DNA from 2 places in the Reinekea thalattae genome. Region 2 is predicted to be linked to the other one. Evidence: predicted binding sites of a transcription regulator. Region 2 holds the regulator's gene; the other holds the start of a gene.

Evidence for each region. Region 2 encodes sigma-54, which starts transcription at its own class of promoters, with help from an activator protein. Its sites were predicted from a motif close to TGGCACNNNNNTTGCTNT; they were not measured.
Region 1: the regulator sigma-54 is predicted to act here: its motif matches at 2,134-2,151, upstream of flgB (flagellar basal body rod protein FlgB).

Annotation. Positions count from the first base shown of each region.
Region 1 covers NZ_VKAD01000001.1:255,789-260,270, forward strand. Annotated here, with positions in the region: gene FME95_RS01265 (chemotaxis protein CheV) at 1-886, shown strand, start outside; gene FME95_RS01270 (CheR family methyltransferase) at 959-1,783, shown strand; gene flgB (flagellar basal body rod protein FlgB) at 2,194-2,592, shown strand; gene flgC (flagellar basal body rod protein FlgC) at 2,596-3,036, shown strand; gene FME95_RS01285 (flagellar hook assembly protein FlgD) at 3,053-3,808, shown strand; gene FME95_RS01290 (flagellar hook-basal body complex protein) at 3,986-4,482, shown strand, end outside.
Region 2 covers NZ_VKAD01000002.1:400,833-405,314, forward strand. Annotated here, with positions in the region: gene rapZ (RNase adapter RapZ) at 1-753, opposite strand, end outside; gene FME95_RS12220 (PTS sugar transporter subunit IIA) at 782-1,234, opposite strand; gene hpf (ribosome hibernation-promoting factor, HPF/YfiA family) at 1,243-1,542, opposite strand; gene FME95_RS12230 (RNA polymerase factor sigma-54) at 1,797-3,305, opposite strand; gene lptB (LPS export ABC transporter ATP-binding protein) at 3,349-4,074, opposite strand; gene lptA (lipopolysaccharide transport periplasmic protein LptA) at 4,074-4,482, opposite strand, start outside.

The DNA.
Region 1 (4,482 bases), on a different contig from region 2:
CTTCCGTTTGGAAGGTCCGCAAATTTACGGAATTAATGTATTTAAAGTAAAAGAAGTATTGCAGTGTCCTAAATTGACTAACTTGCCACAGGCCAGTTCAGTAGTTCGCGGTGTGGCGCATATTCGCGAAGGCACGATTCCGATTCTTGATTTAAGTATGGCGACGGGTAATCAACCTATCCAGGACATTGAAAATCGATTTGTGATTATTACGGAATACAATATTCGTGTTCAGGGCTTTTTGGTAAGCGGTGTCGAGCGCATCATTAATATGAATTGGGAAGACATTCAGCCGCCACCAAAAGGAACTGGCCACGAACATTATTTGACGGCGGTAACTAAATACGAAGATGAGCTAGTTGAAATTATTGATGTTGAGAAGATTCTTGCTGAAGTTTCTCCGTCAGACGACAGCCTATCTGACGATATTATTACTGAGGAGGTTTCGGCGGCGGCTAAAAACATTGAAATTATGATTGCCGACGATTCAAAAATTGCACGTAAGCAGATATCACGGACGCTTGAAAAAGTGGGCTATGTTGTACGTCAATTTAATGATGGTAAAGAAGCACACGATCACCTTGAAGAGTTAGTATCTCAAGGTATTAAACCATCGCAAAAATACCCTATTTTAATATCTGATATTGAAATGCCGGAAATGGATGGATACACACTGACCGCAGAGATAAGAGCTAACCCACAACTGCAAGATATGTATGTTGTGCTACATACCTCTTTAAGTGGTGTCTTTAATAAGGCCATGGTGAGTAAGGTTGGCGCGGATGACTTTTTAGCGAAGTTTCAACCGGATGAACTGGGGAAATTGGTTATCGATCGCATTACCAGTCTAGGTTTGACAGCACCTCAAGAACAAACAGAAGAATAAAATAAGATGATAATAACCAAAGCAGCACAGCAAACAGCGAGCGCAATTGGCGATCAGGGAGAGAGTATCTGAATGACGGACTTAACAGCCGGCTATGAAGAGTTTTGCGCCTATTTAGAAAAACACAGCGGGATTTGTCTTGGCGCAAATAAACAATATCTGGTGACTAGTCGCCTGCGACGTATTATGGCAGACAATAATCTAGAAGATTTAAAAAGCCTATTAGACAAAATTAGCTCATTTCAGCATCGAAACCTGAAAACAGAAGTCATTGATGCAATGACAACTAACGAAACTCTGTGGTTTAGGGATACGCATCCCTTTAGGATTTTAGAGGAAATGTTGCTGCCTGAGTTTTATGGCGAAAAGTCTTTACGCCAGTTGCGAATCTGGTCTGCGGCCTGTTCGACCGGACAAGAGCCTTACTCAATGTCGATGATTATTAACGACTATAAAGAGCGTCATCGTATTGCTGGCATGGGTGAAAAGATCATTGCGACGGATATTTCGCCAACTGCTCTCGATCAGGCTAAGCAGGGTGAGTATCCGAGTTTGGCGATTGGTCGAGGGCTTGATCCCGCTCGCTTGAAGAAGCATTTTGCAGAAACCAGTGACGGTCGTTTTAAAGTCAATCCTAAAATTGCTGCGCCGGTTGAGTTTAAATTGTTAAACCTTCAAGACAACTATGCTGGTATGGGTAAGTTTGACATTATTTTTTGCCGTAATGTGCTGATCTATTTTACCGCTGAGTTTAAGCAAGACATCTTAACTCGCATGCATGCTGCGCTGAATCCTGGCGGCTACCTGATGGTCGGCGCATCAGAGGCGGTGAATGGTCTTTCGGACTTGTACGAGATGGTTCATTGCCGTCCAGGTATTATTTACCGTAAAAAGTAATGCTCTCGTAGTATTGATCGGCGCGGGTTAAGCCCACGCTGATCAAACTCCCAAACTCCCAAACTCCCAAACTCCCAAACTCCCAAACTCCCAGACTCCCAGACTCCCAGACTCCCAGACTCCAAACTCCAAACTCCAAACCCCAAACCTCAAACCTCAAACCTCAAACCTCAAACCTCAAACCTCAAACCTCAAACCTCAAACCTCAAACCTCAAACCTCAAACCTCAAACCTCAAACCTCAAACTCTGGTCGAGGCGGTAAGGAATGGCATTGCCGCTTTGCCGATAGCTGCCGCTATTTTAAAAGCCAAAACGTCATAAGTCTTTGATTTTAAAGGTTTTATTTTTTTGGCATCGCTATTGCATTATTCATGGAAAGACACTCAGAGCGGCAAATAGAGGATAGGTTATGTCTGCATTAGGTTTTCAAAACTCGCTAGGTATTCACGACGATGCGTTGATGATTCGTTCAGATCGTTCGTCAATCTTAGCTAATAACCTGGCGAATACAGATACGCCGGGATACAAGGCCCGCGACATTGACTTTCTAGGTGTATTGCGTGGCGAAGTAAAGCGCCATAAGAGCCTAGGTACAGATTTGACTCATGACCGCCATATCGATGTGCCAGTACGAGAAAACTGGGAAGCGCTATACCGTAACCCAACGCAGCCGTCGATCGATGGCAATACGGTGGATGAAAACATCGAAAACAGTGAGTTCACCACTAACGCTCTGTCCTATAACTCAAGCTTTGAATTTTTAAGTGGTAAGTTCAAAGGCTTAACCGGCGCGCTTCGAGGAGAATAATCGATGAGCTTAGGTAACATTTTTGATATTTCCGGCTCGGGCATGAATGCCCAATCTATCCGGTTAAATACCACGGCAAGTAACCTGGCAAACGCCCAGAGTGTCAGTTCGAGTATTGATGAAACCTATCGTGCACGTAAGCCGATTTTTCAAAATATCCATACCGATATTTTGGATCGTTCGCTAGTACCGGTGGATTTAGAACACGATGTAGGTAAGGGCGTTAAGGTTGCCGCCATTGTCGAAAAAGATACGCCATTAGAAATGCGTTATGAGCCGTCCCATCCGTTTGCAAACGAAGAGGGTTATGTCTATTACCCGAACGTCAATGTGGTTGAAGAAATGGCCGATATGATGTCCGCTCAACGAAGCTTTACCATTAATGTTGAGGTGTTTAACACCGCCAAAACCTTAATGCAAAAAACACTTACTCTCGGTCAATAATAAGGAGCAATGAAAAATGACTGATATTACCGACAGCAGTATTTACGCTCTTTATGGCAACAGTGCTGCGACAAGTGCTGTTTCAACGACTAGCGAAGACAGTAACGAGTTAGGTCAGGATGAGTTCTTGCAGTTGATGATTACTCAGCTAGAAAACCAAGACCCGACAGACCCATCTGAAGGTGCGGAATTTATTTCTGAATTGGCTCAGTTCACCACGGTAGAAAACTTGGAAGAGATAGCAACATCGATTGAATCGCTGTCCAGTTCTTTCCAATCATCTCAAGCATTACAAGCCAGCTCTTTGGTCGGTGGCAACGTCACGATCGATGGTAATTCGACCAGTACGCTTTACTGGGGCGATATTGTCTATGGCACCGCAGATGTGGTTTCTGGTGCCAGCGATTTATCGCTGCAAATCACCAATAGCGCAGGCGAGATGGTTGAAAACGTCGATCTAGGTTCCCAGTCGAGTGGAACCTTAAGCTTTAAATGGGATGGCGCTAACTTAGAAGTTAATGGCGAGTTAATGGATATTGACTACAGCCAATTCGAAACCGATGAAGACGGCAATATTATTCCGCACGATGCCGGTGAATATACATTCTCTATCGTCGGTAGTTATAACGGTTCTTCAACCGCTATGGATGTCAATACATCTCAGTTTGTTGAGTCCGTGACCATTCTAGACGACGGTACGATTCAATTGAATTTAGATGACGGTTCGACGGCAACATCGTCCGAAATAGCATCGATAAACGAAACGGCCTAAGGGCTATTAATGGCCTAAGGGCTATTAATGGCCTAAGGACTATTAATGGTCTAAGGACTATTAATGGTCTAAGGGCACAGCAAGACAGCATTTTATTTTTTAAATAGGGCGAGTTTGGTCGTCGTTTAAGAATACTGGCATCAGTGGCACGCCACAGCCTAAAAAGAGGAACGTGTTATGAGTTTTAGCATTGGATTAAGCGGGGTTTCCGCGGCAAATACAGATTTAAGCGTAACAGGTAATAACATTGCTAACGCCAGTACGACCGGTTTTAAGTCGAGTCGTACCGAGTTTGGCGATGCCTATACATCATCGCTCTTGGGTATGGGGCAAGATATTGTTGGCTCTGGTGTATCGGTGACCAATATTGGTCAAAAGTTTAACCAAGGCTCGATTACTCAAACCGATTCGGCGTTAGACTTAGCTATCGATGGCGACGGCTTTTTTGTTACCGAATACGATAACGGTGAAATTACCTATACCCGCTCTGGTATTTTTGGCTTAGATGAAGATGGCTACGTAGTCTCTAATTCTGGCGCTACTCTGCAAGGCTATAGCGTTGCCAATGGTGAGATCGTCACTGGTGTATTAACTGATTTGCAGGTCGACAGTACACCTATCGCACCGCAACGTACGACCGATGTAGACATGGCGGTTGATATCCCATCGAATGC
Region 2 (4,482 bases):
AATGGCTACAGTCAGATAGCTGCGCTGGTTTTTTTCGTACTCCGGTAACCAACGCTGCATGTAATTAAAAATATCTTGATACATTAAATTCACTGAGGCTTCTTTTTCTAAGAATGCCTGAATGGGTTGGTCTTTGCCGGTGAACTGGCGCAAGTTCTTATCCCAATAGGGGTTTGGCAGGCAGCGTACATCAAAGACTAAATCGGTATCTTTCGGAAGCCCGTGTTTAAAGCCGAAGCTCATAAATTGCAAGGCTAGGCCGGTCGGCTTTTCAATCAGTTGCTGCTTGATCTGCAAACGTAAGTCTTGCACCGATAGCGCACTGGTATCAATACGTAAATTACAACAGCTGGCGATAGGTCCGAGAAGTTTGGTCTCGCTCTCAATCGCTTCGGCTAAAGAGTGTGACTGATCTGTCAGTGGGTGTTTACGCCGAGTAGCACTGAAGCGCTGTAATAAAATAGAGTCGTCAGCATCTAAAAACACCACTTCCACTGCAACGGAGCTGCTGATGTTTTGCAGTATCGCCGGTAGAGTACTGATGCTGTCGGTGGAATTACGTGCATCAATACAGACCGCGGCTTTGCGGCTGTTTGGATTGCTCGACATCCAGTTGATGAGTTCCGGTAAAAGCGCTGGCGGTAGGTTATCAATACAGTTATAACCGGCGTCTTCTAGGCTGTTGAGCACGGTAGATTTGCCCGAGCCTGAACGACCGCTGATTAAGATCAAACGAAAGTCTGTCGACGTCATGTGATTGCCCAATCGGTTACTGGTGAGGTTAGTTTCCAATAAAGTGATTGTATAAGTCTAGAGGTGTTTGGCTGCTTTTAATATTAGCCAAGGCTTCAGGATTGCTAACTTGCTCGACCACACTGGCCAGCAGTTGAAGGTGATCATCGGTGGCTTCAACAGGCACCACTAAAGCGAAGATAAGGTCTACCTGCTGTTTGTCGATAGAATCAAAATCGACAGCCTCAGGTATTTTTATCAGAGCCGCAACCGGTGAGGTAAGGCCTTCTAAACGACAGTGAGGCACAGCAAAGCCAGAACCAATTCCTGTACTGCCTAATCGCTCACGCGCAATTAATTGATCAAAAAGATCGAGTTCTGAAACGCCGTCGAGCGTCGAAGATAGACGCTCGGCGATGGTTTGGAGGATGCGTTTTTTACTGGCGCCAAAACTTTCCATATAGGTTTGTTCGGCGCTCAGTATTTGACTCAGTTGAATCATTTAAGCAGTTAATTTCCCTGTTTGTGCGCAATGTTTTTTTCTTTGCGCTTAATGAGTTGCCGATCTAGTTTGTCGTTGAGTAGATCGATCGCGGCGTAGAGGTCATCGTGAACAGCATCAGCGTGTACTTGGCCTCCTTTTACGTTAATGGATGCTTCGGCCTTTTGTCTTTCTTTTTCAACACTTAGCGTTATTTGAATATTACCCATCTGGTCGAAGTGACGTTCCAATTTATCTAGTTTGCTTGAAACGTAGTTATGTAGAGATTCAGTAACTTCGACGTGGTGTCCGCTAATATTAACTTGCATAGGCTGCTCCTTTATTATTGCAGTTTTGGCAGGCTCTTAACGGGTCAGTGACCTGTTAGATGTGCCATGTAGATCGCTTACTGAGTAAGAGACCCATTCGACTAACAACTGATGCTATTAGCCGTTATACAACTGTATTTGTTAGAAGTGAGATGTCAGCGATAACTTACTGACTTCTTCGTTTAACAGGACCTACCTATAAATATTGCTGTTGCGTTAGAAAACATCAAGCGATATAGCCATTATTTTTGCATTTAAATTAAACTCTTACGTTCGTTTGACGGAGGAATGTTCATTGCTTCGCGGTATTTAGCAATGGTGCGCCGCGCCACTTGGATACCTTGCTCGCCCAGTAAGGTAGCGATTTTTGAATCGCTTAAAGGCTTACGTGGGTTTTCAGCGGCAATTAATTTTTTAATCAGTGCTCGAATCGCAGTACTTGAACATTCACCGCCAGAGTCGGTGCTGACGTGGCTACTGAAGAAATACTTCAACTCATACAGGCCACGAGGCGTATGCATGTATTTTTGTGTAGTGACACGAGAAATGGTTGATTCGTGCATGCCGACCGCTTCGGCAATGTCGTGCAACACCAGAGGTTTCATAGCTTCGTCGCCGTACTCTAAGAAGTTACGTTGATGCTCAACAATGGTGGTTGCGACCTTTAGTAAGGTTTCGTTTCGACTTTGCAAGCTCTTAATAAACCACTTGGCTTCTTGTAAGTGATCTTTTAAGTAGGTGTTGTCGGTTGAGTTATCGGCTCGCTTGACCATTGAGGCGTAAGACGAGTTGACCTTGAGTTTTGGCGCAATTTCTGGATTCAGCTCGACCAACCAACGATTGTTTTCTATATCTTTCGAGACAATAACATCCGGAATGACATATTCAGATTTACTGGATTCAACAGACGCACCTGGGTGTGGGTTAAGCGTTTGAATCAGTAAAAAGACTTCTCTAAGCTCTGCTTCTTTAATTCGCAGTTTACGCATGAGTTGTGCAAAGTCTTTGGTGCCTAATAGCTCGATATGGTTTTCAACGACTTTAATGGCAACATCACGATAAGGCGTTTCAGCAGGTAACTGCTTTAATTGAATTGCTAAACAGTCGGCCAAGTTCGCAGCACAGACACCCGGTGGATCAAACTGTTGTAAGCGGTGCAGGACGGCGTCAACTTCGTCGGTATCAAGTGGGTCTTCTTCACTGGAAAGGCCTTCTTGTAAGCCTTCAAAAATATCTTCAATACCGGTAGAAAGGTAACCCTTTTCGTCGACGCTTTCTAAGATGGCTTCGGCTATGATGCGGTCTTTATCCGACATCGGAGTGAGGTTAAGTTGCCAATTAAGATGATCGATTAATGAGTCTGTCGAGCCGTAGATGTTTTCGAGATTGTAATCATCGTCGGCAGAAGCAATACCATGACTGGTCGGCGTATGGGTATAGATATCGTCCCAAGAGCTGTCGACAGCCAGTTCGTCAGGAATGGTTTCTTGCACCGAAAGTTCTTGTGTTGATTGATCTGGTGCTTCGTTGGCTTTTTCGGCAGGTTCTGAATGGCTTTGTTCATTTGATGCGTTTTGATTGGCGACATCATTGGCGGAAGCGACTTCGTCTTCTTTTACTTCCAGCATAGGGTTGGTATCCAACGCCTGCTGGATTTCTTGTTGCAAGTCTAGTGTCGAGAGTTGCAATAATTTAATGGCCTGTTGCAGCTGAGGTGTCATGGTCAGCTGTTGGCCCATTTTTATCTGTAAAGACGTCTTCATACTGGCTTTTTACTCATTCATTGCAGGCCGTGGCCATGCCTATTTACAGTGTGAAATTATCACCTAAGTATACCTCGCGTACCGTCCTATTACTGAGCACTTCTTCAGCAGTCCCTTCAGCAATGATGTGACCATTGCCGACGATATAGGCTTTTTCACAAATGTCTAAGGTTTCTCGAACATTGTGATCGGTAATCAGTACGGCGATACCGCGTTTCTGTAAGTGGTAGATGATTTCTTTGATATCACCGACCGAAATTGGATCAACACCCGCAAAGGGTTCATCCAATAAAAGAACTTTTGGCTCAGTCGCCAGTGCACGTGCAATTTCAACTCGCCTGCGCTCACCACCTGACAGTGCCATTCCTAGGCTCTTGCGAATATGGGTGACGTTGAATTCATTTAATAGGCTTTCTAATTGTTCCTTTTGTTGTTGCTTGGTTAAGTCCTTACGTGTTTCCAATACCGATAAAATATTGTTTTCAACAGACAGCTTTCTAAAGATGGACGCGTCTTGTGGTAAATAACCAATGCCTTTTTTGGCTCGAGCATGCATAGGTAATTTTGAAATGGCTTGACCATCGATGGTCACGGTGCCTTGGTCGAGAGTCACGAGACCAACGATCATATAAAAACAGGTAGTCTTACCGGCACCATTAGGGCCGAGTAAGCCAACAATTTGAGCGGCTTCTACTTCAATGCTGACATCAACCACAACGGGGCGCTTTTTATAGCTTTTGGCTAGGTTACGAGCTTCGAGTAAGGCCATTATTCAGTGCTTCCCGGTAACAGTAATAGCTCGGCCTGTTCATCGTCCTGATTACCAGATAGCGAGCGAGCCGATTGGATCGTGACTTGGCCTGTGGCTGCCTGATATTCAATCTGTTCACCGCGTGCTTCATTACCCGACTGAGTAATGCGAGCCTCGCCAAGGGTAATGATGATGTCGGTTGCAGGAAAAAACTCAACCTGGTTGCCATTAACTTCCACCATGTCACTACCGAGCTGTGGTATATCGGTAAAGATTGCAGGGGTGCCAGTGGCTTTGATGTAGCTTAATTCGTTGGTGTCTGGGTCTGTTTCTATCACCACCTGATCGGCAAGAATCTCTAAGTTGCCTTGGGTGATAACGACATTGCCAGTCAGAATGCTGATCCCAGTGTTGATGTCAAAGCTA